3 regions of the Faunimonas sp. B44 genome follow, and region 3 is predicted to be linked to each of the others. Evidence: riboswitches for the same ligand, from Rfam matches in the RefSeq annotation. Region 3 holds a riboswitch; each other region holds the start of a gene.
What was found. A riboswitch is a leader RNA that binds a small molecule or an ion and turns the genes downstream of it on or off. The one in region 3 is predicted to bind thiamine pyrophosphate.
Positions count from the first base shown of each region.

Region 1 (10,497 bases), on a different contig from region 3:
GTCGATGGAGTCCTGCCGCCGCGCGAACCAGAAGATCAGGATCACGAAGACGATGAGGGAGCCCTGCGCGGCCATGTAGAAGCCGAGCGGGAACCCGAGGATCACGATCTCGTTCAGCGACCGTACGAAGAAGTGAATTACAAAGCTGAAGAAGAACCAGATCACCAGCGTGGTGATCATCAGGCTCTTCGTCTTGGCCCAATAGGCGCCATCATGAGACATCGTTCGATGCCCTCCCCAATGCCGCCGAAAGAGCGGCGTTGCCTCCACCAGACTCGGGCTTGTGCCCCTTCTCGCGAATCGCGCAGGGCGCAATTCGAGCGCCGCGATCCTAGCACCGCGGAAGATGTGGCTGGATTCGACTTTGGGCGGAGGGCCGGCCCCGGCGCCTGCTACGTCGTGGCGGGCGTGTCGGGCGTGTCGGTCGCGATGCGGGGCAGCACCAGGAGGTCGGTCGTGCCGTGCCGGATCAGCTCGGAGCTGACGCTGCCGAGCAGGCCGCGGACCAGGCCCCGGCGCGCATGGGTGGCGACGGCGACGAGGTCGCAGCCCTCCTCCGAGGCGACCTTCTGCAGCGCCTCCGCCGGCTCGCCTTCCAGCACGCGGGGCAGCGCGCCGGCGGCGGCGTCGGTCCGCCGGAGCGCAGCCTGGAGACGGGATCGCGCAGTCGCGGCCGCCTCTCTCCGGTGGGCGTCGATCTCCTGCCGGTCGACGCCGGCATAGACCATCATTCCGGCCGCGATCGTGGTGAAGGCGTGCAGCGCGGTGAGCCGGCGCGGTGCGATCGCCGCGACGGCGGCGAAGAGAGGGGCGAGGTCGGCCGGCTCGAAGCTTTCCACGCCGAGGAGGGCGTGGCGGTACGGCTCGCTCGCCGGCTGCCGGGCGATCAGGACCGGCACCTCGCTGAACCGCACGAACCGCTCCACCGTCGTGTCGCGAAAGGTGTCTCGCCAGAAGTTCCTGCGGTGGTCGCCGGCGACGACGAGGTCGGCGCCGGCCGCCTTGGCCGCGGAATCGATCGCCCAGTAGACGTCGCCCGTCACGACCCGCCTGGCGACGGCCGTGCCGTCTCCGATCCTGGCGCATTCCGCCGCGAGGTGGCGCTCGGCCTCGGCCTTCCTGTTGTGGAGGATGTCGGTCGGCAGGTCGTCGTCGATCGCGTGCACGAGGAGAAGGTCGGCGCCGGTCGTCTCGGCCAGCACGCGCGCGCGGGCCACGGCGAGTTCGCCGCGCTGCGAGAAATCCGTGGCCACCACGATCGTCTTCATGACGCGAGAACCTCCGGTTTCTTCGCTGCGGGCGGAATTGCGGCTTCGTCGATGTCGAGGATCTGCTTGGCGGCTGAGGCGGCCGCGTCGTCGAAGGGATGCAGCACGAGGTCCACGCCGCCTTCGTCGAGCCGGCTCGCCTCGGCATCGTCGCGAGCGGTGATCGCCACGCGGCCGGAGAAGCGGTGGCTCCGGATCGCGCTGAGCAGGCCGCTGCGGGCATCCGTCTCCGTCAGGAGGATCGTGCCGTAGGGGATCGCCAGCACGATCCATCGCGCCTTCGACAGCGGGAGGTCGTTCCAGAACTCCGGCTCCGTGACGTCGCCGTAGCGGACCTGGTACCCGTGCGCCGACCAGGCCCGCACGGCCTGCGGGTCGAGATCGACCGCGAGCACCCTGAGCCCGGCGTCGGTCAGGCGCTTCAGGAGCTGCCCGCCGAACCGGCCGAGCCCGAACAGGATGACGTCGATCTCGGGCTGCTCGGGCTCGTCGGCGGCGCCGTGCCGCGTGCGCCGGAAGTCGAACGGCCGCAGCAGCGGTTCGGCGAGTTCGTAGAGCTGGTGCGAATAGGTGATCATGTAGACGGAGATCGCGATCGTCACCAGGCCGACCAGGGTGACGAGGCCGACGGCGGACGGCTCGACATGGCCGAGGCTGAGACCCATCGCCATGAAGATGAGCGAGAACTCGGAAATCTGCGCGACCGTCAGACCGGCCAGGAACCCGGTGCGGAGCCGGTACCCCATCGCCGACATGATCACCATGACGATCAGCGGGTTCCCGATCAGCACGAACAGCGAGAAGACGATCGCCCGCCCGAGATCCTGCCCGAGGCCGGAGAGGTCGAAGGACGCGCCGATCGAGACGAAGAAGAAGAGGAGCAGGAATTCCCGGAGCCCGGCGAGCCGGGCGGAGATCATGTCGCGATAGGGCGTCGAGCCGAGCGACACGCCCGCAATGAGCCCGCCGATCTCCTTGCCGAGCCCGACCGTGTCGCCGAGCGCGGCCGCGGCGGCCGCCCAGCCGATCGCGAAGATGACGAGCAGTTCCGGCGTGCGTGCGAGCCGGCCCATCAAACCGTCCGCCGCGTAGCGCACGAACAGGATCAGGACGACGATCGCGGCGACGAGCGCGGCGAGGACCTGCCAGAGCGAGCCGGCGCCGCCATGTTCGCCCTCGCCGATCCCGAGAGTGGAGAGGACCACCATCGTGATCACGACTACGATGTCCTGCACGATCAGGAAGCCGAGCGCGATGCGGCCGTGCAGCGTCTCGAGCTCGCGCTTGTCGCTGAGCAGCTTCACGATGATGATCGTGGAGGAGAAGGTGAGCGCGACCGCGACGTAGAGGCTGGTGACGGCGTCGAGGCCGAGCGCGAGCCCGATGCCGAACCCGATCACCGAGGTGAAGAGGACCTGCCCGAGCCCGGTCGCGAGCGACACCGGGCCGAGCGTCCTGACCAGGCGGAAGTCGAGCTTCAGGCCGACCAGGAAGAGCAGGAGCGCCACGCCGAGCTCGGCGAGGAAGCGGATCTGGCCTGCGGTCTCGGCGCTGTTGTCGAAGAGCGCGGCCGCCAGCAGCCCGACGGCGATGAAGCTGACGATCACCGGCTGGCGGAGCGCCGCCCCGAGCATCCCGATGGCTGCGGCGCCGAGCAGCAGCCACGCCATTTCGTGAAAGATTACGTCGGCCATCCACGATCCGTCTGACCGCCGTCGAATGGCAGCCCGCGGCGCGATGGTCAAACGGGATCGAGAGCTGCCGCCGCCGCTCCCGGCGGAGGGTTCTACTCGCGCCGGTCTGTGTGGCTCCGCGCCCGGGTGTGGAGCGGCCACAGGCGCTCCATGGCGAGATAGGTGAAGGAGGTCGACCAGCCGATGAGGAACAGGCCGTTCAGCGCCTCGATGCCCGAGATGAGGCGGAGCGCGCCGGCCGGGTAGATGTCGCCGAAGCCGAGGGTCGAATAGGACGTCACCGAGAAATAGAGGTAGTCGGCGAAATGGAGCTCCAGGTTGCCGTGGAGCGATCCGAGGCCGACGCGGTCGAGCAGGAGGTAGCCGGCGGCGTAGGCCCAGACCTCGATGGTATGCGCCGCGAAGCAGCCGAGCACCACGACGAGGATGCGCAGGCGGAGCGGGAGCCTCATTTGGGGAAGCGCCACGGATATGAGCCGCAGCACCTCGTAATGGATCACGATCGTCGCGACCACGAGCGCGCCCCCGATCAGGAGTGACACCGCCACGATCTGCTCCCCCCGCTCCACCTCCCCATTGCCTACGACGGCGGCGCGTCGGCGACAATCGCCCGGCCGGACGAGCGCTTGCGCCTTCGCCCCGCCCGCACTAGCGTGCGCGCCGTCTCGCGGGGTGCCCGTCCGGGCTGAGAGGCATGAGCCAACCCGTCGAACCTGATCCGGGTCATGCCGGCGGAGGGATGAGATGCCGAGAGCCGACGGCTCCCGCCCCGCACCCTGCCGCGCCCGACCCGGGACCACGCGCAGGCGAGGAGCAGCGTCATGAAGGTTTTCCGGGGAATCGGCTGGCTGCGGCTGGCCAGCGCGGCGATGGCCGCACTCGCGCTCGGCGCAGGCCAGGCTGCGGCGCAGGCGAAGCCGCGCCTGACCGTCTACACCTACACCTCGTTCGCCGGGAAATACGGGCCGGGCGCCACGATCAAGGAGCGCTTCGAGGCGGAGTGCGGCTGCACGCTGGACTGGGTGGCGAGCGACGACGCCGGCACGCTCCTGTCCCGGCTGAAGCTCGAAGGGTCCGGCACCCGCGCAGACGTCGTGCTCGGGCTCGACCAGAACCTCGTCGCGGAAGCGCGCGCGACCGGCCTCTTCGCGCCCCACGAGGTCGACCTCGCCGCGCTCGACCTGCCGGTTCCGTGGAGCGACGACACCTTCGTGCCGTTCGACTGGGGCTGGCACGCCTTCGTCTACGATTCCACCAGGCTCGCCGCCCCGCCCGCGAGCTTCCGCGACCTCGTGGAGGCCGAGGACGGCCCGACGCTCGTCGTCCAGGACCCGCGCACTTCCGCGCCGGGGCTCGGCCTGCTCCTGTGGGTCCGCTCGCTCTACGGCGAGGAGGCCGCCGGCGTCTGGCGGAAGCTCGCGCCGCGGATCGTCACCGTGACCAAGGGCTGGTCGGAGGCCTACGGCCTGTTCCTGAAGGGGGAGGCTGACATGGTGCTGAGCTATTCGACCTCGCCCGCCTACCACATCGGCGCGGAGAACGAGACGAAGTACCGGGCGGCGATCTTCCCCGAAGGGCACTACATGCAGGTCGAGGTCGCCGCCGCGACCGCCGCGTCGAAGAACCCGGATCTCGCCCGCGGCTTCCTCCGCTTCATGCTCTCCAACCCGTTCCAGTCGGCGATCCCCGAGGGCAACTGGATGTATCCGGCGGTCGAGCCGGAGGGCGGGCTGCCGGCCTCCTTCGCCGACCTCCCCGCGCCGGAGAAATCCCTGCTGATGACGCCGGAAGAGGTCCGCGAGCATCGCCGCCCCTTCGTCGACGAATGGCTCGACGCGATGAGCCGCTAGGCGCGCCATGGGCCGGCTGCCGGGCGTCGTCGTCCTCGTCCTCGTCTTCGGGATCGTCGCGGCGGCGCTCGGCGGGCTCGCCGCGGCCGCGGGCCCGGAGAGCGCGGACCTGCCCTGGCGCTATGTCGGCCGCGTCCTCGCCTTCAGCGTCGGCCAGGCGGCGCTCTCGACAGTGCTGTCGCTGCTTCTCGGCGCGGCGCTCGCGCTGGCGCTCGCGCGCCGGGCCCGCTTCCCGGGCCGCGACCTCTTCGTGGCGGCGCTCAACCTCGCCACCGTGCTGCCGGCGATCGTCGCCGTCTTCGGCATCGTGGCGGTGCTCGGCCGCTCCGGCTGGGCAGGCACGGCCGCGCGCTTCCTCGGCTTCGAGTACGGGTCGTGGCTCTACGGCTTGCCCGGCATCCTCGTCGCGCACGTCTTCTTCAACGCCCCGCTCGCGGCCCGCATCTTCCTCGGCAGCCTCTCGGCGGTGCCCGCCGAGCACTGGCGACTCGCCGCCCAGCTCGGCATGCCGGCCGGGGCCGTGTTCAGGATCGTCGACCGGCCGGTCCTCTTCCGGGAGGCGCCGGCGCTCGGGCTCCTGATCTTCCTGCTCTGCTTCACGAGCTTCGCCATCGTCCTGGCGCTCGGCGGCGGCCCGCGCGCCTCCACGCTGGAGGTGGCGATCTACGAGGCGGTGCGCTTCGAGGCCGATCTCGGGCGCGCCGGGCTGCTCGCCGCGATCCAGATCGCGATCTGCCTCGCCATCGCGGTGCCGGTGCTCGCGGCGGCGCGCCGGCCGCCGGAAATGCCGGGCGCGGCGCTCCCCGCCGAGCGGCCGGATACCGGCATCCCGGCGCTCAAGGCCCTGGACGGGCTCGTGCTCGCGCTCGGGGCGGCGCTCGTCCTGCCGCCGCTCGCCGCGATCCTCGTCTCGGGAGTCGCAGGTCTCTCGAGCCTCGCGCCGGGGGAGACGGCGCTCGCGCTCGTCACCAGCGTCGCGATCGCCGTGCCGGCCGGGCTGCTCGCGACGCTCTTCGCCGTCGCGCTCGCCGATCTTGCCCGCAGGCTGCGCGGCGGTGCGCGCGGCGACCGGGCCGCCGACGCGATCGGCCTCGTCGGCCTCGCCGCGCTCGCCATCCCGCCGGTCGCCCTCTCGGCCGGGCTGTTCGTGGCGCTCCGGCCGGTCGTGAACCCGTTCGCCTTCGCGCTGCCGCTCATCGTCCTCGTGAACGCCCTGATGGCGCTGCCCTTCGCGCTCCGCCAGGTCGAGCCGCCGCTCGCGCTCTCGGCCGAGCGCTACGGCCGCCTCGCCGACAGCCTCGGCATCGCCGGCGCCGCGCGCATCAGGATCGTCGACTGGCCGCTGCTGCGCCGGCCGTTCCTCGTCGCGCTCGGCATATCGAGCGCGCTCTCGCTCGGCGATCTCGGCGTCGCCGCCTTCTTCGGCTCGGGCAATCTCCTGACGCTGCCGCTCCTCCTCCACCAGCTGATGGGCGCCTACCGCATGGAGGCGGCGGCCTCCGTGTCGCTCCTCCTTGCCTCGCTCGTGCTCGCGATCTTTCTTGCCGCGCAACGCTGGTCCGGGGACGCGCTTGCTTGAAATCGCTGATCTGAGGCTCGACTATCCGGAGTTCAGCGCCCGCTACGACCTCCTGGTCCCGGCCGGCGCGCTCTGCGCGCTGATCGGCCCCTCGGGCGGCGGCAAGACCACGCTCCTCCACGCCGTCGCCGGCTTCGGCGAGCGGCCGACCGGCACGCTGCGCTTCGGCGGGCGCTACCTGATCGGGCTTGCCCCGGCCGAGCGCCCGCTCTCCATCCTCTTCCAGGATCACAACCTCTTCCCGCACCTCACGGCGGAGGAGAATGTCGGCCTCGGCATCAGGCCCGACCTGCGGCTGAAGGCGGAGGACCGCGCCCGCATCGCCGGGGCGCTCGAGCGGGTCGGCCTCGCCGGCATGCAGCGGAGGCGCCCCGGCGAGCTCTCCGGCGGCCAGCGCCAGCGCGTGGCGCTCGCCCGCGCGCTCGTCCGCGACCGACCCCTGATGCTCCTCGACGAGCCCTTCGCCGCGCTCGATCCCGCCCTTCGCGCCGACATGATCGCGCTCGTGGACGCGGTCCGCCGCGAGCGCGGCCTGACGGTGGTGATGTCGATCCACACGCCGGAGGACGTCGTCCCGATCGCCGAGCTGATGGCCTTCGTCGCCGACGGGCGGGTGGTCGCCGCCGACCGGCCGGACCGGCTCCTCGACGCGGCCGTCCATCCCGAGCTCGAGCCCTACCGCTGAGCCTCACGCCCGGGCTTCGCGCCGCGCCTCCGCCGCGGACGCGCCGACAAGCCCCAGCCGCTCGCGCGCGATCCACCGCCCGGTCATCAGGATCGCGACCAGGATCAAGGCGCTCGCGAGCCCGATCCAGATGCCGACGCCCTCGAGCCCGAAGCGGAAGCCGAGCAGCGCCCCGAACGGCAGGCCGACGCCCCAATAGCCGAACAGCGCGAAGAGCATCGGCACGCGCGTGTCGTGCAGGCCGCGCAGCATGCCCGAGCCGACCGCCTGCGCCCCGTCGGCGACCTGGAACAGCGCGGCATAGGCGAGGAACGTCGCCGCCAGCGCGACGACCTCCGCATTGCCCGGGTCGCCGATGTCGAGGAAGGCCGAGATCAGCAGCTCCGGCGCGCCGACCATGACGATCGCCGTCATGGTCATGAAGCCGACGCCGAGCGCGTAGGCGGTCCAGCCGGAGCGCGCGATCGCCTGCCGGTCGCCGGCGCCGAACGCCCGGCCGACCCGCACCGTCGCCGCCTGCCCGAAGCCCATCGGCACCATGAAGGCGAGCGAGGCGAGCTGGATCGCGATCGAATGCGCGGCGAGGCTCGCCGGCCCGATCAGGCCCATCAGGAACACCGCCGCGTTGAAGATCGAGACCTCGAACAGGATGGTCGCCCCGATCGGCAGGCCGAGCCGCCAGAAGGCGCGGAAGCGCGGCCAGTCCGGCCGCCAGAAGCGGCCGAAGACGTGGTAGCGCCGGAACCGGCGGTCGACCGAGACGATGAGCGCGAGCCCGAGGAACATCAGCGTGCTGCAGAGCGTCGTGGCGAGCCCCGCGCCGACCAGCTCCAGCCGCGGGAAGCCGAGCGCCCCGAACATCAGCACCCAGTCGGCGAGCGCGTTGACGACGATGGTGACCGCGCCGACGAGGAGCGCCCAGACCGGCCGCTCCAGCGCCGCCACGAAGCTGCGCAGCACGATGTAGCCGAGGAAGGGCAGCATCGACCATTGCAGCGCGCGCATGTAGGCGGCCGATTGCTGGGCGAGCGCCGGGTCCTGCCCGAGCACGTCGACGAGGATCGTCTCGGCGTTCCACAGCACGACCCAGACCGGCAGCGTGATGGCGATCGCGCTCCACAGCCCCTGCCGCACCGTGCGCCGCACGTCGCGGACCGAATTGAAGCGCCGCCCGATCTCGCGCGCGACCATCGCCGAGGTGGCGCCGAGGAGCCCGATCCCGAAGATCAGGAAGGCGAAATAGAGGTTGGAGGCGAGCGCGCCGGCGGCGAGGTAGCGCGGCCCGAGCCAGCCCATCAGCACGACGTCGGTCGCCGTCATGCCGGTCTGGGCGAGGTTGGTGAGGATGATCGGCCAGGCGAGCGAAAGGGTCGCGCGCACCTCCCGGGCCCACGCGCTCCGCGCGCCCATGCTCTTCGCCATCGTGTCCGGCATGGCGCGGCTTCTACTCTCGGGCCGCGGGAAAGGCCATCGGCTGTTCGACGGCGAGGCAGCGCTCAGTCAGAAGGCGGGCGCGTGCTGCGCAGTCGCTTGATCTCGCCGCGCTCCTTCTTGGCCGTGAGTCGCTTGCGCCGTGCAGCGGCGGTCGGCCGCGTCGGCTTGCGCTTCTTCGGCTGCTCGGCCGCCTTGCGGATCAGCGCGACGAGCCGCTCCAGCGCGTCGGCGCGGTTCCGCTCCTGGCTGCGGAAGCGGTCGGCGAAGAGCACGATCACGCCGTCTTTGGTGAGGCGCGATCCGGCCAGCCGCTCGAGCCGCAGCCGCACCGGCTCCGGCAGGTTCGGCGACCGGCGCGCGTCGAAGCGGAGCTCGACCGCGGTCGAGACCTTGTTGACGTTCTGGCCGCCCGGCCCGGACGCGCGGACGAACTGCTCGGCGATCTCGCTTTCGTCGATGGCGAGCGTGCCGGTGATCCTGATCATGGCGGGGCCTCGCGCCTGTCCCGGCTGGAATCGGGCTGCCTCCGCTCCAGATACCCGCCGCGGCGTTCAATGCAACGTGACCGGCCGGCGGTTGTCCGGCCGGCATGGCCGTGGCGTGATGAGAAGCTCGATTCCGGGAGGAGCAGAAGATGAAGCTCGACAGACGGCAATTGATGACGACAGCGGCGGCGGGCGCCGCCATGCTCGCCGTGCCCGCGATGCCGCGACCGGCCTCGGCCCAGCAGCCGCCGGCCGCACCGGGCGGGGGCCCGCAGCCCCAGCCGGCGAGCGCCTATCGCTACCGGATCGGCGACATCACGGTCACGGCCTGCGCCGACGGCTTCGCGGCGCGTCCGCTCGACGAGACGTTCATTCCGAACGCCGAGTTCGGCGACGTGCAGAAGGCGCTCGAGACCGCCTTCATCCCGACCGACACGCTGCCGATCCCCTTCACGCCGCTCGTCGTCCAGACCGGCTCCGAAGTGATCCTCATCGACACCGGCTTCGCCGACAACGGCCCGCCGACGACCGGGCAGCTTCGCGCCAACATGGAGGCGGCCGGGATCCGGCCTGAGGACGTCACCAAGGTGGTGATCAGCCATTTCCACGGCGACCACATCAACGGCGTGCGCAGCAAGGCGGGCGAGCTCGTCTATCCGAATGCGGAGATCATGGTCCCCGAGCCGGAATGGGCGTTCTGGATGGACGATGCGAAGATGGATTCCGCTCCGGAGGGCCTGAAGGGCAACTTCCAGGCGGTGCGCCGCGCCTTTGGCGACAACGCCTCCGACGTCACGCAGTACCGGTGGGACCAGGAGGTCGCCCCGGGCGTGACCGCGATCGACGCCCGCGGGCACACGCCCGGACACACCGCCTTCGTGATCGCCTCCGGCGACGACCGCATGATCATGATCGTCGACGTGACGAACCACCCGGCGCTCTTCGTGCGCAACCCCGACTGGTCGCCGGTCTTCGACATGGACGCCGAGCAGGCCCGCCAGACCCGCCGCCGGATCCTCGACATGGCGGCGACCGAAAGGCTGCGGGTCGCCGGCTACCATTTCCCGTTCCCGGCGAACGGCTACATCGTGAAGGACGGCGACGGCTACGATCTCGTCCCGGCCATGTGGATGCCCGCCACCTGATCGCGATGCGGGCGTGGCGGACATGCCACGCCCCTCGCCGCCACGCTCTCCGTCGTTCCCGCTCGCCCCGAGGGGCGCTCTGCGGCATTCCCTCGCTTCGTCGTACCGCCCGGACCCGTCCCGCGCACGCCGTGCGGAGCCGACGGGCAGCACTTTGCGCTTGCCCTCCTCTCCGTCTCGGTTTTGATCCTCGTCAAAGGCGGGGCGTGCGGTGGGAGGTAGCGTGGAGCAGTCGCAGAACGGGATGCCGACGGTGACCGCCACGGGTGCGGCCGCCGCGCCGGTTCCGCCTCGCGCCATCCGGATGCTGAGGGACGGGACGGCCTTGCTGCTCATCACCATCGCCCTCCTCGTCGC
Region 1 covers NZ_JBQYEX010000001.1:128,814-139,310, forward strand. Annotated here, with positions in the region: gene ACUN0C_RS00635 (DUF4212 domain-containing protein) at 1-222, opposite strand, end outside; gene ACUN0C_RS00640 (universal stress protein) at 393-1,268, opposite strand; gene ACUN0C_RS00645 (cation:proton antiporter) at 1,265-2,962, opposite strand; gene ACUN0C_RS00650 (potassium channel family protein) at 3,055-3,510, opposite strand; TPP riboswitch at 3,621-3,719, shown strand; gene thiB (thiamine ABC transporter substrate binding subunit) at 3,784-4,812, shown strand; gene ACUN0C_RS00660 (thiamine/thiamine pyrophosphate ABC transporter permease ThiP) at 4,820-6,391, shown strand; gene ACUN0C_RS00665 (thiamine ABC transporter ATP-binding protein) at 6,384-7,076, shown strand; gene ACUN0C_RS00670 (MATE family efflux transporter) at 7,080-8,510, opposite strand; gene arfB (alternative ribosome rescue aminoacyl-tRNA hydrolase ArfB) at 8,573-8,995, opposite strand; gene ACUN0C_RS00680 (MBL fold metallo-hydrolase) at 9,145-10,140, shown strand; gene ACUN0C_RS00685 (PAS domain S-box protein) at 10,364-10,497, shown strand, end outside.
Region 1: linked by a shared signal. The riboswitch ahead of thiB (thiamine ABC transporter substrate binding subunit) and the one ahead of ACUN0C_RS17395 (ABC transporter permease) in region 3 are both predicted to bind thiamine pyrophosphate.

Region 2 (10,497 bases), on a different contig from region 3:
CGGCCGGCCGCCGACGAAACGCAGCATCTCGGCGGACACGGCCTCGTAATAGTCGAGGAGGTCGGCCTTGGTCAGGCCCTGGTTCGGAAAGAGCACCTTGTGCGGGCTCGTCACCCGGATGCCGGCGCGCGTCGAGTCCTCGCCCTCGTCGCTCGACTTCCCAGGCGCTTGCGCAGGCGTCTCGATCACGACCTCGCGCGGCGGCTTGTCCTCCCTGAGCCCCTGGAACGAGGGATGGCGCAGGATGCCGTCGCTGGTGAACTCGGTATAGGCGATCTCGGCGACGAGCTCGGGCCGCACCCAGCGCGCGCTCCGTCTGATCTCGCGCGGCACCTCGGCGAAGGGCGACCGAGGTTCGGCGCGGTCGGCGAGCTTCTTGCCGAGCGCCTCCAGGTCGTCCGCGTTGAAGCCGGTGCCGACGCGGCCGGCATAGACGAGCCTGCCGTCCTGCCACGTGCCCACGATGAGCGAGCGGAATGCCTGCCGCTTGTCGGACGGCATCCAGCCGCCGATCACGAATTCCTGCCGCCGAGTACACTTGGTCTTCAGCCAGGAGCGCGTGCGCTGGCCGCGATAGGGTGCATCCGCCTTCTTCGAGACGATGCCCTCGTGGCCGGCGGCGCAGAGCTGGCCGAGCACCGCCTGCCCTTCCCCGCGCACATGCTCGCTGTAATGGATCGGCGCCTCCTTCGGGATGCCCTCGAGCAGCGTCCGCAGGCGCTGCTTTCGCTCCACGAGCGGTTTGGCGCAGAGATCCTCCCCGGCCTCGACGAGGAGATCGAAGGCGAAGAAGGCGATCGGCCCGCTTTCCTTCAGCGCCGCCTGCAGCGTGGAGAAATCGGTACGCCCGTCCGGCGCGAATGCGACGATCTCGCCGTCGACGAGGGCGCCGCTCAGGCCGAGCGTCGCGAAGGCGCGCGCCACCGGGCGGAAGCGGTCGGTCCAGTCGAGCCCGTTGCGGGTGTAGCAGCGCACCTCGGCACCGTCGGCCGCGACGAGCGCGCGGTAGCCGTCGTATTTCAGCTCGTGCAGCCAGTCACCCCCGTCCGGCGGCTCGGATACGAGCGTCGCGAGCTCGGGCGGGCGGAACGGCGGCAGCCCGACCGGCTTGCGCTTGCGCGCGCGCCGGACGGGAGGCGCCTTCGCCTCGGGCTGCTCATTCCTGTCGGAGTGCCAGACGGCGGAATCGCCGGTGGCGATCTCGTCCATGCTGCGCCCCGTCGTGACGCTGGTGACGTGCTCGGAGAGGAGCGGATCGGCCTCATCGGCGGTCTCGTCGCGCTCCTTGATGAGGAGCCAGTTCTCGCGCTTCTCGCCCGCGCGCGGCCTGAGGCGGATGAGCGCCCAGCCGCCCTTCAGCCGCTCTCCGTGAAGGTTGAAGTGGAGCTTGCCCTCGGCGAGGCCTTCCCGGGGATCGTGGAGCGGCTCCCAGGTGCCGCGGTCCCACAGCATGACCGTGCCGCCGCCATACTCGCCCTTCGGGATGGTGCCTTCGAAGCCGCCATATTCGAGCGGGTGGTCCTCGGTGCGGACCGCCAGCCGCTTCTCCGACGGGTCGAGGCTCGGGCCTTTGGTGACGGCCCAGCTCTTGAGGACGCCGTCGAGCTCGAGCCGGAAGTCGTAATGGAGCCGGGTCGCGGCGTGCTTCTGCACGACGAAGCTGAAGCCCTCGCCGGCCTTCACCTCGCCCTTCGGCTCGGCGGTGCGCGCGAAGTCGCGCTTGCGGTTGTACTCGATCAGCGCCTCGGACGTCTTCGCGCGCGCCATGCGTCAGGCCGACTTGCGCGCCTTCTCGGTCGCGCCGGCCGCGGCAGACCGGCTGCGCGCGGGGGTCTTCTTCGGCTCGTCCGAGGACTTCGAGGCCGCGCCCTTGGCCGGCGCGCTCTTGGCCGTGCCCTTGGGACGGCTGCCCGCCTTGGCGGCCGGGGCCGCAGCGCCGCCCTTCCCGCCGGAGGCGCCAGCCCCTTCGAGGCTCTGCTTCAGCGCGGCCATCAGGTCGATGACGTTGCCGCCGGTCCGGACCGGCTCGGCATCCGGCACCGCCGCCCGCTTGCCGCCCTTGCTCTTCAGGCGCTCGTCGATGAGGGCGCGCAGCGCCTTGGTGTAGTTGTCCTTGAAGGCCGCGGCGTCGAAAGGCGCCGTCTTCCTGTCGATCAGCTGCCGGGCGACCGCGAGGAGATCCTCGTCCGCCCGTTCGCCGCTGATGCCGGAGAAGAAGCTGTCGGACTTCCGGATCTCCTCCTCGTAGTGGAGCGTCTCGAGCAGGAGCCCGGTGCCGCACGGCTTGAGCGCGGCGAGGTACTCCTTGCCGCGCAGCGCCAGCTGGCCGATCCCGACCTTCTCGGATTCCCGCAAGGCGTCGCGGACGACGCGGAAGGCGTCCTCCGCCAGCTCGTCCTGCGGCACGACGAAATAGGGCTTGTCGAAATAGAGCGGCTCGATCTCGCAGGCGCCGACGAACTGCGTCAGCTCCAGCGTCTTGCGCGTCTCCAGCCTGACGTCGTCGATGTCGTCTTCGGTGAGGAGGACGTACTGCCCCTTCTCGTATTCGAAGCCCTTGAGGATCTCGCCGGTGTCGACGGGACCGATCCCCGGCACCACCTTCTCGTATTTCACCGGCTTGCCGCTCGGCTCGTGGATCTGGCGGAACGCGATCTTCGCGGTCGATTTCGTGGCGGTGTAGAGCTCGACGGGAATGGAGACGAGCGAGAGGCGGATGTGGCCTTTCCAGATCGGCCGGGCGGCGGGCATCGGTTACTCACGTGCAAGGCTGAACGATGATGCTAACGCGCGCCCGCCGCAGCCGTTCCGATGCCGGCTATAGTTCCGCCGTGCGCGGCGATGCGCGAACCGCAGCCCCGGTCGCGCATTTCGGGCATGGCGGCGCTCGCGCCGCGGACAGGGCGAGGCTCGCATGCAGGGGCGCCGCGGCGACATCCGGATCGGCATTTCCGGCTGGACCTACCGGCCCTGGCGCGGCGTGTTCTACCCGCCCGGCCTGCCGCAGAAGCAGGAGCTCGCCTTCGCCGCCCGCACCTTCAACTCGATCGAGATCAACGGCACCTTCTACGGCCTCCAGAAACCCGACTGCTTCGCGCGCTGGGCGGCGGAGACGCCGGACGATTTCGTCTTCTCGCTCAAGGGGCCCCGCTTCATCACGCATGTGAAGCGGCTGCTCGAAGCCGAAGCCCCGCTTGCGAATTTCCTCGCCTCCGGCGTCCTCAGTCTCGGGCACAAGCTCGGGCCGCTGCTCTGGCAGCTGTCGCCGAACTTCGGCTACGACCGGGAGCGGATCGAGAGCTTCCTGCGCCTCCTGCCGCGCGACACGAGCGAGGCGGAGGCCTTCGCGCGGCAGCATCACGATCATCGCGTCGCGGGCCGGACGTGGCTGGAGCCGGCGCCGACCCGGCCGCTCCGGCATGCGCTGGAGATCCGCCATGCCGACTTCGCGAGCGAGGACTTCATAGCCCTCCTCAGGGTGCAGGGCGTCGCGCTCGTCGTCTCCGACGCGGTGACCTGGCCGCGGCTCATGGATGTCACGGCCGACTTCGTCTACTGCCGGCTGCACGGCTCCGAGGTCCTCTATGCGAGCGGCTATGACGGGCCGGCGCTCGACCTCTGGGCGGAGCGGGCGATCGCCTGGGCGGAGGGCGGCGAAGTCCCGACCAACGAACGCGCCAGCGCTTCGCCGCCAACCGGCCTGCCCAGCCGGGACGTCTACGTCTATTTCGACAACGACGCGAAGGTGCGGGCCCCGTTCGACGCCAAGGGCCTGATGGAGCGGGTCGGGGTCGCGCCGCGTGCGGTGCTGCGGGTGGAAACAGGACCCGGCCGGAGCCTCAGTCGATCCTGACGCGAGCGGCGAGCGTCGGCCGGTCGATCGCATAGAGCGCGTCGAGGAGAAGCATCTGCAGCGAGCCGGGCCCCGCCGCCTTCTCGGCTGCCATCTCGCCGGCCACGCCGAGCACGGCGAGCGCGTGCAACGTCGCCGCGAACGGGTCGCGGACTGCAGCCAGGAAGGCGCCGACGAGCGCGGTCGCGGTGCAGCCGAGCCCCGTCACGCGCGCCATCATGGCGTGGCCGTTGTGGACCGCTCGGCGCTCGTGTCCGAAGATCACGTAGTCGCTCCGCCCCGTCACCGCGACGACCGCATGCGTCGCTTCGGTGAGCAGGGCGGCGGCGGGGAGGCTCTCCTCCGCTTCCAGCGTGGCGTCCACGCCCTTCGTCACGCCGGCGAGGCCGGCGAGGACCTGCACTTCCGACGCATTGCCGCGAATCACGTCAGGGTTGAGCGCGCTCAGCCCCGCGGCAGTGGTGTCGCGGTAGGCCGTCGCCCCCACGCCGGCCGGATCGAGGACCCAGGGCTTGCCGGCGGCGGTCGCCTTTCGGGCGGCGAGCCGCATCGCGGCGGTCCAGGGCGGCGACAGCGTGCCGATATTGACGACGACCGCTCCCGTGGCGGCGACGAGATCCTCGATCTCCTCGCAGGCATGCGCCATGATCGGCGAAGCGCCGAGCGCCAGCAGGGCGTTGGCCGTGTTGTTCATGACCACGAAGTTGGTGATATTCAGGACCAGCGGTCGCTGCGACCGCACCTGACGAACGGAATCCCAGATGGCGTCGATCATCGCGGCAGTCCTTACGCTGGTATGGCCCAGATCAAGTTCACGGGTGTCATCTCAGCCCGCCCGCCGGCGAGCACCCCGCGCCGGGGAGAAGGCTATCTGCAGCGGATACCATGTCAACCTCTACGTGTGTCGGGGTTGGTCGGCCTGCGCAATGGTCGCAGGCGCCGCGTTTCTCGCCGCGAGCGCAGAGGCTCAGCCCTCGGGAAGCCCGCCAGCAGACGTCGCGAACCCGCCCGGACTGCCTGCGATCGGGAAGTGGATGATCGATCCGCAGGGCACGCCCGCCCACTGGCTGGGGGAGATCTACGACGGGAAGGCGCTGCGGGAACCCATCAACGTCGTCATCGTCGACCGCGCGGCGAAATCGGCGGACGACGCCAAGACGCGCCTGATCGGCGCCGCGGCTCTCGCCGGCTATCCGCTTCGCGAGGGTCACTCGGCAGGCTACCGCGCCTGGATCGGGGACGCCTATCACGGCCAGATCCCGACGGAGCGGGACCATGCCTTCTCCAACGAGCCCTTCATCGTCGACAACAATCACGGCCGCATCTTCGGTCCGTTCCCGGCCGGCGGGGCGTTCGTCTTCACCGCCGCCTTCAGCCGCGAGAACGTCGATCCGATCGCCTGGCCCGCCCACCGCTTCGCCTCCTTCGTGCGGGCAAGGGACGATTTCGCGGCCAGGCTCGCCGCCACGGACTTCTATCGCGGCGGCGATCCGGTCCCGCTGGAGAACGCGATCCTCGACGATCCGGCGGTGATGACCGGCGATCACGACGGAATGGCCGCACTCCTCGATTCGGAATGAACGGCAGGCCAGCCGGTCCAACGGTCGCATTGCCGTACGCTGCGGGATCATCGTAGAAAGAAGCATAGCCCCTGCATCTTTCGATCGCCATGACCACGATCCCGATTGCCCCCGCGCCGACTTCGCCCGAGCCGAGACACGAGGCCCTCGACGAGGACCTGATCGCGCGCGTGGTCCACACCTTCTACGGCCGGGTGCGGGCGGACGAACGGCTCGGCCCCATCTTCGCCGCCGGGATCGGCGACCGCTGGGACGATCACCTGCCGAAGATGTGCGCCTTCTGGTCCTCCGTCATGATGCAGACCGGCCGCTACAAGGGCCGCCCGGTGCCCGCCCATGCCAGGCTCGAGGGCGTCACGCCGCGCGATTTCGCGCTCTGGCTCGGCCTCTTCAAGCGCACCGTGGACGAGCTCTGCCCGCCGGCCGTCGCGGACAGCTTCATGGAGAAGGCGGTGCGGATCGCGCAGAGCCTGCAGCTCGCAATGTTCTTCGATCCGGCCGACATCGCGCCGGCCCGTCCGGTCGCCGGCGGAGGCCGGTAGGGCGGCGCGCCGCTCGAACCGTCAGGCGACCTTCTTCGCGCCGCCGGAGGATGCGGCCTCGCCCGTTCCGTCGCTGAGCGCCGCGGCCACGGCGTCGTCGACGCGCTCCAGCCAGACGAATTCCAGCTTCGCCCGGGCCTGTTCAGGTATCTCCTCGTAGTCGCGCCGGTTGCGGGCGGGCAGCATGACCCGTGTCAGCCCCGCGCGTGCCGCCGCGACCACCTTCTCCTTGATGCCGCCGACGGGAAGCACGAGGCCGCGCAGGCTGATCTCCCCGGTCATCGCCGTGTCGCTCCGCACCGTGCGCCCGGAGAGGAGCGAGGCCAGCGCCGTGAACATGGCGACGCCCGCGCTCGGCCCGTCCTTGGGCGTCGCCCCGGCCGGCACGTGGATGTGGATGTCGCTGTCGGCGAAGAGCTTCGGGTCGACCCCGAACGATTCGGCGCGGCTCTTCACCAGGCTGAGCGCGGCCTGGGCGCTCTCCCGCATCACCTCGCCGAGCTGGCCGGTGAGGATCAGCCGCCCGCTGCCGGGTATCCGCGTCGCCTCGATGAACAGGATGTCGCCGCCGACCGGCGTCCAGGCGAGGCCGGTGGCGACGCCGGGAACGCTCGTCCGCATCGCCACCTCGTTTTCGAAGCGGAGCGGCCCGAGCACGGCCGCCAGGTCGTCCGCGCCGATGCGGACGGCGGCAGCGCTCCCCTCCGCGATGCGGACGGCGGCATGGCGGAGCGCCTTGCCGATCTCGCGCTCGAGATTCCGGACCCCGGCCTCGCGCGTATAGTGCTGGACGATCGCCCTCAGCGCCTCCTCGTCGATCTCCGCCTGCGCGGCCGCGAGCCCGTTCGCCTCGAGCTGCCGGGGGACGAGGTAGCGCCGGGCGATCTGCATCTTCTCGTCGTCGGTGTAGCCGGCGAGGCTGATCACCTCCATTCGGTCGCGCAGCGGCCCCGGAATGGTGTCGAGCATGTTCGCCGTCGCGATGAAGACGACGCGGCTGAGGTCGAACGGCACGGCGAGGTAATTGTCGCGGAAGGTGGCGTTCTGCTCCGGGTCGAGCACCTCCAGCATCGCCGCCGAAGGATCGCCGTGAATGCCGGCGCCGAGCTTGTCGATCTCGTCGAGCATCATCACGCAGTTCCGCGCCCCGGCCTTGCGGATGGCCTGGATGATGTTGCCGGGCAAGGCGCCGATATAGGTGCGGCGATGGCCGCGGATCTCGGCCTCGTCGTGAACGCCGCCGAGGCTGACGCGGACGAACTTCCGGCCCATGGCCCTCGCGATCGACTGGCCGAGCGAGGTCTTGCCGACGCCGGGCGGCCCGACGAAGCAGAGGATCGGCGCCTTGCCCTGGGGGGCGAGCTTGCGCACGGCAAGGTACTCGACGATGCGGCGCTTGATCGTGTCGAGACCGAAATGGTCCTCGTCGAGGATGCGCCGCGCCTCGGCGATCTCGATCGGCGGCTCGTCGGGAATCGTCCAGGGCAGCTCGATCAGCCAGTCGAGATAGGTGCGGATCATGCCGTACTCGCCGGCGGCCTCGGGCATGCGCTCCAGGCGTCGAAGCTCCTTGCGGGCCTGCTCCTCCACCTCCTGCGGCATGCCTGCCTTCGCGATCGCCTCGCTCAGCTCGGCGATCTCCTCGGCCTTGCCCTCGCCCTCCCCGAGCTGGCGCTGGATCGCCGCCATCTGCTCGCGGAGCAGCACCTCGCGCTGCCGCTCGTCGAGAGCGGCCTTGGTCTGCTGGCCGATCTCGCGCGACAGGCGGAGCACCTCGATCCGGTGCGTCAGGAGCCGCGCGACCTTCTCCATCCGCGCCTCGAGGTCGACGGTCTCCAGGATCTCCTGCTTCTCGTCGGGCCTGGCGTCCATGTAGGCGGCCGTGACGTCGGCGAGCGCGCCGGGCGCGGCGATGGCGCGCACCGCCTGCGCCATTTCGGGAGGCGCCTGCGGCAGGAGCTCGATCGCCTCGAGCGCCTGGGACTGGAGGCTGAGGAATCGCGCCTCGATGGCGGGCGACACCGCGTCGGGTTCCGGAAGGCGTATGATCCGGGCGACGAGGAACGGCCAGCCCGGCACGAACTCGACCACGCGGAAGCGCTCCTCGCCCTGGCAGACGAGGTGGTGGCCGCCATCCGGCGTGGTGACGTAGCGCACGACGTTGGCCACCGTACCCACCTTGTGCAGGTCGTCGGCGCCCGGCTCGTCCACCTGCGGGTCGCGCTGCAGGACGACGCCGATCTGTGCCTGCGTCCGCACCGCCTCCTGCGCTGCGGCGATCGAAACCGGCCGGCCGATGGCGATCGGGAACACGACGCCCGGGAACAGCACCATGTTGCGCACCGGAACGATGACGATCGCGTCCTTCGGCAGCGGCGGCAGCGGCGGCAGCGCGCCGCCGGGCTCGGCCCCGGGGGCATCCGCAGCGGCGAACAGTCTCTCATTCCGGATCATGCGGAACTCCAGCTCACGCTTTCAGCAGGCTGACGACGAGGCAGCCGTTCACGGACGTTCGGCGGACGCCGGCGTAGCGGCCCGGCGGCAAAGGAAGGCGGCGCTCGAACCGGCCCTGCGGCAGCTCGAGGCGGTGGATCACGGCGGTGCGGAGCTCGGGCGGCAGGATGCGATTGCCGGCGACGACGAGCGCCGCCCCGTCGATCGCCGCCTCGACCCCGTCCGGATCGACGCCCGGCAAGGCGAGGAACACCAGCACCTCCCGCTCCGTCTCGATCACGTCCGCGGGCGGCTCCCAGGCCGGCTGGCGCCGGGACGAATGCTGGAGCTGAAAGAACTGCCGCTGCAGGCGCTCCGCCCGCGCCAGAAGATCGCAGGCTTCCGACCACATCCAGGTGTCGGGATCACGTGCCGCCATCGCTGCCCTTCCACAATGATACGCCGGATAAATAGGTGCGCGCCTCCACGGGCTCAACGGCCGCGTCACCCCACCGTTCCGAAACGGCCTGCGCCGCGGCGGCGCGCTGGCCGCCGCCCGGGGAAGCCGCGCAGGTCAGCCGAGCCGAACCGTGCAGAGGTCGCGTGCGGACTTCGCCACCGCCTCGAGCACCTCGATATTGTGGACCTTCTCGGCATCCGAGTAGGGATAGGGGCCGCGCCCTTCCGCGGCAGCCGCGAACGCCTCCAGGTTGGCGAGCACGGTATCGGTCCAGTCGAACGCCTTCGTTTCCGCCTCCGCACCGCTCCGCTGCAAGACGAAATGCGTCCGGCCGCCGGGCGTGTCCGGGTGCGTCTCGTTGCGGGCCTCGACCCAGGCGTCCGATCCGAGCACCTGGTAGCGCATGTAGTGCGGCGTCTTCAGGACGGCGCTCAGCGTCGCCGTCATGCCGGCCTCGAAGCCGAGCTGCACGGTGACGACGTCGCCCGTCTCCCAGCCGAGCACGCGGTCGGCGGTCAGCGCCGAGACGGTCGCGACCCGGCCAAACATCCAGATGTAGAGGTCCGTCAGGTGGATGCCCATTCCGGTCATGCCGGCGGCCGGCGCCGAATGCGACATGCGCCGCCAGTCGCCCTCCGGCACGCCGACCAGCTTGTCGTGGCTGAAGGCCGATTCGGCATGCATGACGATGCCGAGCGACCCGTCCCGGACGAGCCGGGCGATCTCCTGCATGGCCGGCTCGAAGCGCCGCTCGTGGCCGATGCCGAGCACGACGCCGGCCTTCCGGCAGGCGGCCACCGAGCGCGCCGCGCTCGCACCGGAAAGGCCGAGCGGCTTCTCGCAGAAGACGTGCTTGCCGGCCGCGGCGGCGGCCCGGACCTGCTCCTCGTGGAGCGTGTTCGGCGTGGTCAGGATGACCGCATCGACAGCGGGATCGGCCAGGGCTCGGGCGAAATCCGCGACGGCCGGCAGGCCTTTCGCCTGCGCCTCATGCCTGCGGGATTCCGACGGCTCGATGACGTATGCCAGCCGCAGCGCCGCGGAGCTGCCGAGCCGACTCGAAATGTGCTGTCCCCACCAGCCGAACCCGGCCACCGCGCACCTGATCATCGCCCACTCCCTCCGGTTCGCGAGGGACGTTAGGAGAGCCGGCCCGGGAGTGGAAATTAGAAGGCCCGATCGGCGGCATCAGCCGGCGTGATCGACGGCTCCGGTCAGGCCTCGAAGGCGAGCGCCGGCGCGCGCGCCCCGGCTTCGACGCGGAGATCGGCATCGCCGAGGGCCTCGCGCCAGAGATCCGCGATCCGTGCGGTCTCCTTCCTGAGCAGGTCCGCGAAGAGCTGGGCCGGCTCGGACATCACGCGCCGCGCCGGCTCGATGATAACGAAGTCCGAATGGAGGTCCGGGTCGGCGAGCGGCCGGATCGTGTAGCGCTCGCCGAGCCGGTCGGGAGCGAGGATCACGGACGGCAGGATGGTGACCCAGTCCGAGGCGGCGACGAATTCGAGCGTGCCGATCATCGCGTCGAGCTCGATGCGCTTGGCGACGTTCGCCTCGTTGGTGAGGAGATAGGATTCGATCGTCGTGCGCCGGGTGTTGCCCTGGCCGGGGACGACCATGTTCAGGGGG
Region 2 covers NZ_JBQYEX010000007.1:17,973-28,469, forward strand. Annotated here, with positions in the region: gene ligD (DNA ligase D) at 1-1,767, opposite strand, end outside; gene ku (non-homologous end joining protein Ku) at 1,771-2,751, opposite strand; gene ACUN0C_RS13400 (DUF72 domain-containing protein) at 2,915-3,853, shown strand; gene thiM (hydroxyethylthiazole kinase) at 3,840-4,628, opposite strand; TPP riboswitch at 4,619-4,716, opposite strand; gene ACUN0C_RS13410 (hypothetical protein) at 4,888-5,433, shown strand; gene ACUN0C_RS13415 (group III truncated hemoglobin) at 5,523-5,975, shown strand; gene lon (endopeptidase La) at 5,997-8,429, opposite strand; gene ACUN0C_RS13425 (Hsp20/alpha crystallin family protein) at 8,443-8,847, opposite strand; gene ACUN0C_RS13430 (Gfo/Idh/MocA family protein) at 8,983-9,978, opposite strand; gene ACUN0C_RS13435 (LysR family transcriptional regulator) at 10,083-10,497, opposite strand, start outside.
Region 2: linked by a shared signal. The riboswitch ahead of thiM (hydroxyethylthiazole kinase) and the one ahead of ACUN0C_RS17395 (ABC transporter permease) in region 3 are both predicted to bind thiamine pyrophosphate.

Region 3 (10,497 bases):
ATACCCGGCTTGTCCGGGTACGGTGAACGGGGCATTCGACCCCGAACGGCATGTCTTCCACAATTTCACGCTCGATGAGGTCAGGCAGGATCTCGTCGATTTCCTGAAGGCTGCAAGGAAGCTGAATCCAGGCTTGCGGCTCATCCTGACCGTTTCTCCAGTCCCACTCGTCGCGACAGCAACCGCGGATCATGTCCTCCTCGCCTCGACCTACAGCAAGGCCGTTCTCCGTGCAGCGGCGGGAGAAGTGGCGTCCAGCGAAGAAGGGGTGACCTACTTCCCCGCCTTCGAGATCGTGACGGGCCCCCAGGCTCCGAGCACGTCCTTTGAGCCCGATCGCCGCAATGTCAGCAAAGCGGCCGTCGATACCGTAATGCGGGTGTTGCTCGCGCATTGCGAGACTCGAGAGCACCCGACCGCATCGGCGTTCGGCCAACCGTCGCCCGCGGCCAGTGCACCGTCTCGCGCCGACATCTCCGAGCGCCTGGCACAGGCGGAATGCGAGGAAGCGTTGGCGGATCTCTGAGAGGTGCTCCGCGGCCCACCGCCGGACGCTTCACCGCGGCCGGGGAAGGCAGACCCCCGCCTAAGCCGGCAGCATTCCAAGGAAGGTGACCATGTCGCCCGGATATGACCGCCTTCGCACCCGAAATGCGGCACCGGCTCCCGGTCCCGCGAGGCGACCCCGGCAGCCTTCCCTCCCGACTACCTGCCTCAGCGCATCAGCCGCACTGCGACGACGATGATGCCGATCACGATCGCCGTCCCTAGGCCGAGCCACACGAACTCGGGAACCGCATCCAGCAAGGCGGCGAGTCCGGCTGCCCTTCGCATGATCCGACTTTCGCGACGACGCCCGGCGGGAGCAAGGGGAGCTCCCCGCGCTATTCGCCGATGATAACGTGCCGGCCGAAGGCCCGTCCCGTCTCGAGGTCGAGCAGCACGAGGGCGGCCGTCCCGTCGGCCTCCACCACGTGCAGGAGCGCGGTGCGCCCCTCGAGCGCCAGGTGGCGGATCTCGGCGCCGGCCGGCAGGCGGACCTCGCCGGCGATCGCCTGCTCGGGCGAAAGGACGGCGCTCTCCTGCGGGACCGCAGCACGGTCGCCGCCTCCGATCTTGTAGACAATCGCCGCGAACACCGCGATAAGCCCGAGCAGCATGACGCCGAGCGAGCCGAGCAGCAGGCGGGCGAGCTTCTGGCGCACGCGCTCGGCGGCGGGGTCGAGCGGCGGCTCCTCTTCGTCGAACTTGGCAGGATCGTGGGCGGCCATGGCTCAGTCGGAAGACGATGTGGAAGATCTCGCGGTCGCGGCCGAAGACGCGGGCGAGCGGCTCGACGCGTTTCTCGCCCGCCGCGGCGGGCGCCTCTCGCGCAGCCGCTACAAGGCGCTCGTTAAGGAGGGCCAGGTCGACGTCGGCGGCCGGACCGTAGTCGACCCCAATTACCGGGTCAACGGCGGCGAGACGGTGAGCGTCGCCCTGCCGGAGCCGGAGGCGCCCGAGCCGGCGCCGGAGGCGATCCCGCTTGAAATCGTCTACGAGGATGACGATCTGATCGTGGTCGACAAGCCCGCCGGCCTGGTGGTCCATCCCGGGCCCGGCAACTGGACCGGAACGCTCGTCAACGCCCTCCTCCACCATTGCGGCGAAACGCTCTCCGGCATCGGCGGGGTGCGCCGCCCGGGCATCGTCCACCGGCTCGACAAGGACACCTCCGGCCTGCTCGTCGTCGCCAAGAACGACCGGACGCATCAGGCGCTTTCCGAGCAGTTCGCCGATCATGGCCGAACGGGGCCGCTGGAGCGGGAGTACGTCGCGTTGGTCTGGGGCGTTCCGGCGCGGCGAACAGGCACGGTCGAGACTGCGCTCGACCGCGATCCGAGAAACCGCCAGAAGCAGGCGGTCGTGAAGGCCGGCGGCCGCCCGGCGATCACCCGTTATACGGTCGCGGAGGTCTATGGCGGCGGCGTGGCAAGCCTCTTGCATTGCCGGCTGGAGACAGGGCGCACGCACCAGATCCGCGTTCACATGGCGCATATCGGCCATCCGCTCGTCGGCGACCACGTCTACGGCGCGGGCTTCCTGACCAAGGCCGAAACGCTCCCGGAAGGGATCGCAGCCGCGGTCCGTGCGTTCAGACGTCAGGCGCTGCACGCTCGGCGCCTCGCATTCCGGCATCCCGCGACCGGCGCGGTGCTGGACTTCACGAGTTCGCCGCCGGCCGACATGGCGGACCTGATCGAGCGCCTCCGCGGCATGCTCATTACACAAACGTAAGTCGGCCTCGGGTGGAAATCGCCCTATAGGGATTGGTTGCACCGGACTGGATGGGGTCCGGGCGTGCGGGCGGACCCCGCAAACGGCAGGGATTGATCATGGCCAAAGGCAGCATTCCGGTTTTCCAGTCTGGCGAAGGCGGGCTTTCGCGGTATCTCGACGAGATCCGCAAGTTCCCGATGCTGGAGCCGCAGGAAGAGTACATGCTGGCGAAGCGATACGCGGAGCATGGCGATCGCGATGCCGCGCACCGCCTCGTCACCAGCCATTTGCGCCTGGTCGCCAAGATCGCCATGGGATACCGCGGCTACGGCCTGCCGATCGGCGAGGTCATTTCCGAGGGGAACGTCGGTCTGATGCAGGCCGTGAAGCGCTTCGATCCGGACCGCGGCTTTAGGCTGGCGACCTATGCGATGTGGTGGATCCGGGCCTCGATCCAGGAATATATCCTGCGGTCCTGGAGCCTCGTGAAGATGGGCACCACGGCCAACCAGAAGCGCCTGTTCTTCAATCTCAGGAAGGCGAAGAGCCAGATCCAGGCGCTCGACGAGGGCGATCTGCGCCCGGACCAGGTGAAGCAGATCGCCGAGAAGCTCAACGTGTCGGAGGAGGAGGTGATCTCGATGAACCGCCGCCTCTCCGGCGACGCATCCCTCAACGCGCCGATCCGCGCCGGCGAGGGGGAAAGCGGCGGCGAGTGGCAGGACTGGCTCACCGACGACAGCGAGAGCCAGGAGGCGCGCCTCATCCAGGAGGACGAGCTCGATCAGCGCCGGGCCATGCTGAAGGATGCGCTCGACGTCCTCGACAACCGCGAGCGGCGCATCTTTGAGGCGCGGCGCCTGTCGGAGGATCCGCTGACGCTCGAGCAGCTCTCCGACGAGTTCGACGTGAGCCGCGAGCGCGTGCGCCAGCTCGAGGTGCGGGCCTTCGACAAGGTCCAGAAGGCGATGGTGAAGGCCGTGAAGGACCGCGAGAGGGGGCGGGCGGCACTCCTCGCCTCTCCTGCCTGAGGCGCGGCGGCTCTCGGCCGGCGAAGCGCGGTCGCCCGGTCAGAGCCCGAAGGGATAGGTATCGGGCACGCCGTGAGATGCCGGGCCGGGCAGCGGGGTGACGGCCTTCGTTTCCTCGAACCACACGAACGCGTCGAACTGCTCCGGCAGGACCGCCTCGAAATAGTGGCTCGTGCGCTCGCTCTCCGGGCGGTAAACCACACCGATCGCGCGCTCGAGCCGCGGTTCGGCAAGGCTGTCGCGGAGCGCCCGCCTCCCCTGCCCGCGCATGTCCGTGAGGCTGCGGGCGACGCCGGCCTGGCGGAACACCCGTTCGATGCTGTCGTCGCGCGCCGGGCGAACCTGCATGATCTCCATTCGTCCGCCCCAGTCGGAAGCGGCCGCCACCGTGCCGCGGTCGGTGCCGAAGCCGACGAGCGCCGCATCCTCGCCGAATGCCGTGCGGCAGAGCTCGCCGATGTTGAACTCGCCCTGCCAGCCCATGGCCGTCGCCGCGGCGTTGCCGATGTGGGAGTTGTGCGCCCAGACCACGGCCTTGGCGCCCGCTCCGCGGCGCGCCAGCAGCCGGCGCAGCGTCTCGAACATGTGCCGGTCGCGCAGGTTCCAGGACTCCGATGAGCCGCGGTACATGATCCGGTAGTACTGCTCGGCGGCACGCACGATGCGCGCGTTCTGGGCCGCGTCGAAGAAGTCTTCGCCGTCCTGCGCGCCATAGTCCAGGCGACGTGCGAGCAGCGCCTCGAGCTGGCTCACGATCGCGTCTTCGCAGGTGTCCTTCCGGCCATAGAGCACGTCGCGGCCGTAATGCGCCGGCTCCGCCTGCCAAGGCGTCAGGCAGCCGTAGCGCTTGCGCGCGAGCCGTGCCGCCTCCGGATCGACGCCGTCGAGGTAGCCGATCACCGCGTCGATCGACCCGCCGAGGCTGTAGACGTCGAGGCCGCGAAACTCGACGCGCGCCCCGGCCGGCTTGCCGTCATTGTGCCGGCGGAGCCAGTCCACGAACTCGCGCACCTCGGCGTTCCGCCACATCCAGGTCGGGAAGCGCGTGAACGCCTCCTCGCCGGAGGGCCGCGCGGATTGGTGCCTGACGTAGCGGTCGATCCGCGCCGCATCCGGCCAGTCCGCCTCCACGGCGACGATGTCGAAGCCGTGCTTGCTGATCAGCCGGCGGGTGATCGCCGCACGGGCGCGGTAGAACTCCGAGGTGCCGTGCGTCGCCTCCCCGAGGAGCACGACCCTGGCGTCGCCGAAGGCATCGAACTGCTCGCCGAACTCGTCGCTACGCTCCGGCGCAGGCAGGCTCCTGGAGGCCTCCCTCACCGCGCGGGCCAGGTTTTCCGCCTCGCGGGCGGCCGCGTGGCGGCCCGTCACGAGATCGCCCATGCCGCCTCCTCGGCCGCGCGCGACTGGCATTCGGTGGGGCGCACGAGAATTCCCCCACTCTTCCAAACCCGGAATCAACACGCCGCCTGCGTCAGGGTTCCGAGACGGAGACGGTGCCGCCCCTCCCTCGGTCCGCCGCTCAGCGTCCCGGCGCTGCGGGCGCCTTCGGCTTGGCCGGATTCTTCGTCGCGACGAAGACGCCGGCAAGGATCAGCCCCGCTCCGACCGCATGGAAGAGCGCCGGGCGTTCGCCGAGGAGAAGGATTGCGAGGGCCGTGCCGAAGAGCGGGACCAGGTGGAAGAATGGGCCGGCCCGGTTCGCACCGATCAGTTCGACGCCGCGATTGAAGAACAAATAGGCCGCCACCGAGGGAAAGAGGATCACGTAGAGGACTGCCAGCGCGGACGCGGGGGTGATGACGACCGTGCGGCCCTGCGCCACGACCTCGTACAGGGAAAACGGGAAAAGCAGCACCGAGCCGATCCCGATCGTGACCGTGACGAAGGTGAGTGCGCCGACGACCGGCCGTTTCCTCAGGAGCGCCGAATAGAACGCGTAGACGGTCATGGCCGCGACGACCATGACGTCGCCCACGTTGAACGCGAGATGCCGAACGCGGCCGAGATCGCCTTCGGTCACGATGACCAGCACGCCCATGAGGGACGTCAGGATGCCGGCGATCTGCTTGCCGGTGAGCCGGTCGCGGAAGAGCAGGAAGGTCCAGACCCCGATGAGGAGCGGCGCCGTCGACTGCATCAGGCTCGCGTTCATCGCGGTCGTGTGCTGCAGGCTCCAATAGAGGAGCGTGTTGAACACGGTAATGCCGGCGAAGGAGACGAGCACGAGATACGGCAGGTGATGCCGAAGCGTCTGCCAATCCCGCCTGATCTGGCCCACGGCGAGGGGCAGAAGCAGCACGAAGGCTCCCAGCCAGCGCGTGCCGGCAAGCGTCGCCGGCGGAATCGAGCCGGCCAGAAACCGGCCGACCACGGCGTTCCCCGCCCAGAACAGCGAGGTGACGGTGAGGAGGAGATAGGGCTGGTGCCAGGCCCAGGCGAAAAAGCGTGTCACCGCGTGCGGTAAGCACGGCCCGCGGGGCCTGTAAACCCCGCTATGCGCTTGCGCCTTGCCCTCGGCCGGCCAACCCGCTACTGCGCTTCCATCCGAGGGGTGCGCGGCTTCCGCCGCGCTGAGACGGCCGACGGCCGAACCCTTTGAACCTGATCCGGGTCATGCCGGCGAAGGGACGGGATCAAGCGTCCGCTTCGCCATCGATGGAGCGCGGACGTGTGGAGAGCAGCCGAGACGGGCCTGCGAATCGGTGCGGTCGCCGCGCTCCTGCTCCTGTGGGAAGCTGCCGTCCGCCTCCTCTCCGTGCCCGCTTTCGTCCTGCCGCCGCCGTCCCGCATCGCGGCCGCCTTTGCGGCCGAGCCCGGCTATTTCTTGGCGCACGCGTCGACGACGGGCTGGGAGATCGTGGCCGGGATGGCGATCGGGGTCGGGCTCGGCGCCGCGTCTGCCGTTCTCCTCGCGCTGTCGCCGCGGCTGGAACGGCTGGTCGGCCCGATGCTGGTGGTGAGCCAGGCGCTGCCGGTCTTCGCGATCGCCCCGCTCCTCGTCATCTGGTTCGGCTTCGGCCTCGCCTCCAAGGTCGCGATGGCGGGCCTCATCATCTTCTTCCCCGTGGCGACCGCCTTCGCGGACGGACTGCGCCGGACCGACCCCGATCTTCTCGACCTCGCGCGCCTCAATGGCGCCGGGCGCATCGCGACGCTCTGGAAGCTGCGGATTCCTGCAGCGCTGCCGGCGCTTGGGTCCGGGCTGCGGATCGCGGCGGGCGTTGCGCCGATCGGCGCCGTCGTCGGCGAATGGGTCGGCGCCTCGGCCGGCCTCGGCTTCATCATGCTCCAGGCGAACGCGCGCATGCAGACCGATCGCGTCTTCGTCGCCCTCGTTCTCCTCGCCGTCATGGCGATCCTGCTTCGCGCCGCCGTGGACGGGCTGGTGAGACGGCAGCTCGCCTGGGTGCCAGGGGAAGGTTCCAACCGCTGAAGGAAGCACCGCAATGAGAATTCTCGCCGCCGCGCTCATCGCCGGCATCGCGTCGATCCAGAACGCGGGCGCGGCCGACAGGCTGACCGTCCTGCTCGACTGGTTCGTCAATCCCGATCACGCCCCGCTCGTCGTCGCGGCCGAGAAGGGGTACTTCGCCGACAGGGGACTGGACGTCGAGCTCGTTCCGCCGGCCGATCCGAGCGCGCCGCCCCGGCTCGTCGCCGCGCGCCAGGGTGACATCGCAATCACCTACCAGCCGAACCTCTATCTCCAGCGCGAGCAGGACCTGCCGATCGTCAGGATCGGTACGCTCGTCGCCACCCCGCTCAACGCGCTCGTCGTGCTCGCCGACGGGCCGGTGAAGGCGCTCGCGGACCTGAAGGACAAGACGATCGGCTATTCGGTTGCCGGTTTCGAGGAGGTGCTGCTCGAGGCGATGCTCGCGGAAGCCGGCGTCGGGATGCAGGACGTCAAGCTGGTCAACGTGAACTTCGCGCTCTCGCCCGCACTCATCGCCGGGCGCGTCGATGCGGTGATCGGCGCTTTCCGCAACTTCGAGCTGACGCAGCTGCGGCTGGAGGGCCATGAGGGCACCGCGTTCTACCCGGAGGAATCAGGCGTCCCGGCGTATGACGAACTGATCTACGTGGCCCATCGCGACAGCCTCGGCGACGATCGGCTGAAGCGGTTCATCGAGGCGGTCGAGCAGGCGACCCTCTATCTCACGAACCATCCGGAGGAAGGGCTGGAGATCTTCCTCGGAGCCCATCCCGATCTCGGGGACGAGCTCAACCGGCGCGCCTATGCCGACACGCTGCCGCGCTTCTCGCGAAGCCCGGCAGCGCTCGACCGGATGCGCTACGCCCGCTTCGCCACGTTCCTCGCGGAGCGGGGTCTGATCGAGGAGGCGCGCCCGGTCGACGAGTACGCCGTCGCGCTGGAGTGACCTGGCGCGGGATCGACCCTGCGTCGAGATCAGTCCCAGGCCCGCATGACCGTCTCGAACAGGCGGTCGCCGGCAATCCCCTTCTCGAAGGTGAGCAGGGCACGCTTGCCGTCCGTGAAGAGGAGCGGCATGTCGAACCAGGAGCCGTCGCGCATCAGCGCCACGTTCCGGTTGATCTGCTCCTCCTCGTCGGAGAGCGCGATCCAGAACAGTGTGTCCGTGACCGGCACCGCGGCGCCGGCGAGCGGCTGGCCGCGGGCCTGCTCGTTCGGCTTCAGCACCAGCGCCGGCACCCGCTCGATCGCCGTTTCCGACAGGTCGCCCTCGAAGGCGATCTCCACCATGTGGCTCGCCGGCAGGCCCTGGTCCGTGTTCTTCGAGATGGTCAGCGTGACGGTCGCGTCGCGATCGGGGATGCGCATGATGCCGCGGATCGCAGGCAGGCCGTCGGGCCGGTCGACCTGTTCCCAGGTGGTCTGGCCCTGCGCGGCCTGGCCGGACTGCTCGCCCTCGCCCTGCTCGTAGAAGATCGCGCGCTGCGCCACGATGCTCTGGCCGGGGGCAGGCGCCGGCGCAGTCTCCGGCGCAGGTGCCGGGATCGCCTCCGCCTCCGGTTCGGCGGGCACCGGCGTAGTATCCGGCGCGCCGTCGTCCGGCATCGGCACGGGCTGATCCGGCGTGAGCTCGGGCGGCGCGGCGGGGTCGGGCTCGACCTGCGCAACCTCCCCTTGCCCTTCAGGCGCGGGGTCAGCGGCAGGCGGCGCATCGGCGGCCTCGCCTTCGGCCGGTGCGGCGGCGCCGGCGCCGCCGTTGATCAGCCGCTCGCTGTTCTTGCCGCCGGTTGCCGGCGCCGCCTCCGGCTCCGGCCCTTCCGCAAGCTCGGTCGCAGGCTGTTCGGATCCGAACAGGGCGGCCAACGTATCGCGCTGCGTATAGGCGAGTACGCCCGCGCCGATCAGGACGAGCGCAACCAGCACCGCCATGATCATCGCAGGCGCACGCGAGTGACGCTCCGGATAGCGCTCCGCTGCCTGTTCAGGTTCGCCGTCAGCGGCAGCCTCAGCGGCCGGTTCGGACGCGATGGGCGCGTTCCGAGCATCCGCTTCCGGTGTGCCCTCTGCGGCGGCGACCGTGGCCGTCCCGACTGGCGGACGAACGGCCTGGCCGGGCGCGCCCCGCCGCCGCTCCGCATCGGCGGCGGTCGATTCGCGAACATGCGGCGCGGCTGCCGGCGCTCCGGCCGGATCGGCCGGCGCAGGCCGGCCCGCGTACGCGACGTCTCCGGCAGGCTCCCCGCCCGGCACAGCCGCAAAGTCCGCCTCGACCTCTTCGATCGAATGTTCGAGCTGCGCGCGCTGAGCCTCCTCGTGCTCCGGCGCCAGGGGCGGGTCCAGGTTGCTCAACTGGCGCGCGAGGGCGCTCCGCGCCCGGTCGTAGACCGCCTGCCGCGTCTCCGGCGACTGGTCGGGCAGAGCGGCCAGAGACCGCCTCAGGATGGACGTGTAGTCCGGCATGGCGTTTCCGTGCTGATTCCGGATGCCCCTCTCAGGGACTAATCCTGAAATGGATCGCGAACAAGAATCGTGTCGTCCCGTTCCGGGCTGGTCGACAGAAGAGCGACGGGCGCCTCGATCAACTCTTCGATATGGCGGACGTATTTGACGGCCTGCGCCGGCAGGTCGGCCCAGCTGCGCGCACCGGCCGTCGACCCGTCCCAGCCTTCCATTTCCTCGTAGACGGGCACCACCTCCGCCTGTGCCGCCTGGCTTGCCGGCAGCCGGTCGAGCCGCTTGCCGTCGAGCTCGTATCCGATGCAGATGCGGATCCGCTCCAGCCCGTCGAGGACGTCGAGCTTCGTCAGCGCTATGCCGTCGATGCCGCAGACCCGGACCATCTGGCGCACGAGCACGGCGTCGAACCAGCCGCAGCGGCGCTTTCGCCCCGTGACGGTCCCGAACTCCCGACCGCGCTCGCCGAGATAGTCGCCCACCTCGTTCTGCTGCTCGGTCGGGAAGGGCCCCTGCCCCACGCGCGTGGTGTAGGCCTTTGCAATTCCGAGCACATAGGAGAGCGCGTGCGGGCCGAGACCCGATCCGGTCGCCGCCTGGCCTGCCACCGTGTTGGAGGATGTCACGAACGGGTAGGTGCCGTGGTCGATGTCGAGCAACGCCCCCTGCGCGCCTTCGAACAGGATGCGCGCGCCGTCGCGGCGATACCTGTCGAGCAGGTCCCACGTCGTGTCCATGAAGGGCAGCAGGCGATCGGCGGCGGAAGCGAGCTCGTGGAAAATGGCCTGCGGGTCCACCTGCGGCTGTTCCAGCCCCCGGCGCAGCGCGTTGTGGTGCACGAGCAGCCGGTCGATCTTGGCCGGGAGCGCGCCGAGATCGGCGAGATCCATCAGCCGGATGGCACGGCGCCCGACCTTGTCCTCGTAGGCGGGTCCGATGCCTCGTCCGGTCGTTCCGATCTTCGCTTCGGGAGCCGCCGCACTCTCGCGCATCGCGTCGAGTTGCTGGTGCAGTGAAAGGATGAGCGTCGCGTTGTCGGCGATCCGCAGGTTCTCGGGCGTCACGATCACCCCCTGCCCCGCCAGGCGCTCGATCTCGGCGATGAGCGCGTGGGGATCGAGCACGACGCCGTTTCCGATGACGCCGAGCTTGCCGGGCCGGACCACTCCGGACGGCAGCAGGCTGAGCTTGTACGACGTGCCGCCGATGACCAGCGTGTGGCCGGCATTGTGGCCGCCCTGGAATCGCACCACGACGTCGGCACGCTCCGACAGCCAGTCGACGATCTTACCTTTGCCTTCGTCGCCCCATTGT
Region 3 covers NZ_JBQYEX010000014.1:60,877-71,373, reverse strand. Annotated here, with positions in the region: gene ACUN0C_RS17425 (GSCFA domain-containing protein) at 1-526, shown strand, start outside; gene ACUN0C_RS17420 (fimbrial protein) at 885-1,271, opposite strand; gene ACUN0C_RS17415 (RluA family pseudouridine synthase) at 1,270-2,277, shown strand; gene rpoH (RNA polymerase sigma factor RpoH) at 2,376-3,290, shown strand; gene ACUN0C_RS17405 (erythromycin esterase family protein) at 3,330-4,673, opposite strand; gene ACUN0C_RS17400 (DMT family transporter) at 4,813-5,745, opposite strand; TPP riboswitch at 5,831-5,938, shown strand; gene ACUN0C_RS17395 (ABC transporter permease) at 5,962-6,726, shown strand; gene ACUN0C_RS17390 (ABC transporter substrate-binding protein) at 6,740-7,675, shown strand; gene ACUN0C_RS17385 (hypothetical protein) at 7,705-9,189, opposite strand; gene ACUN0C_RS17380 (adenylosuccinate synthase) at 9,228-10,497, opposite strand, start outside.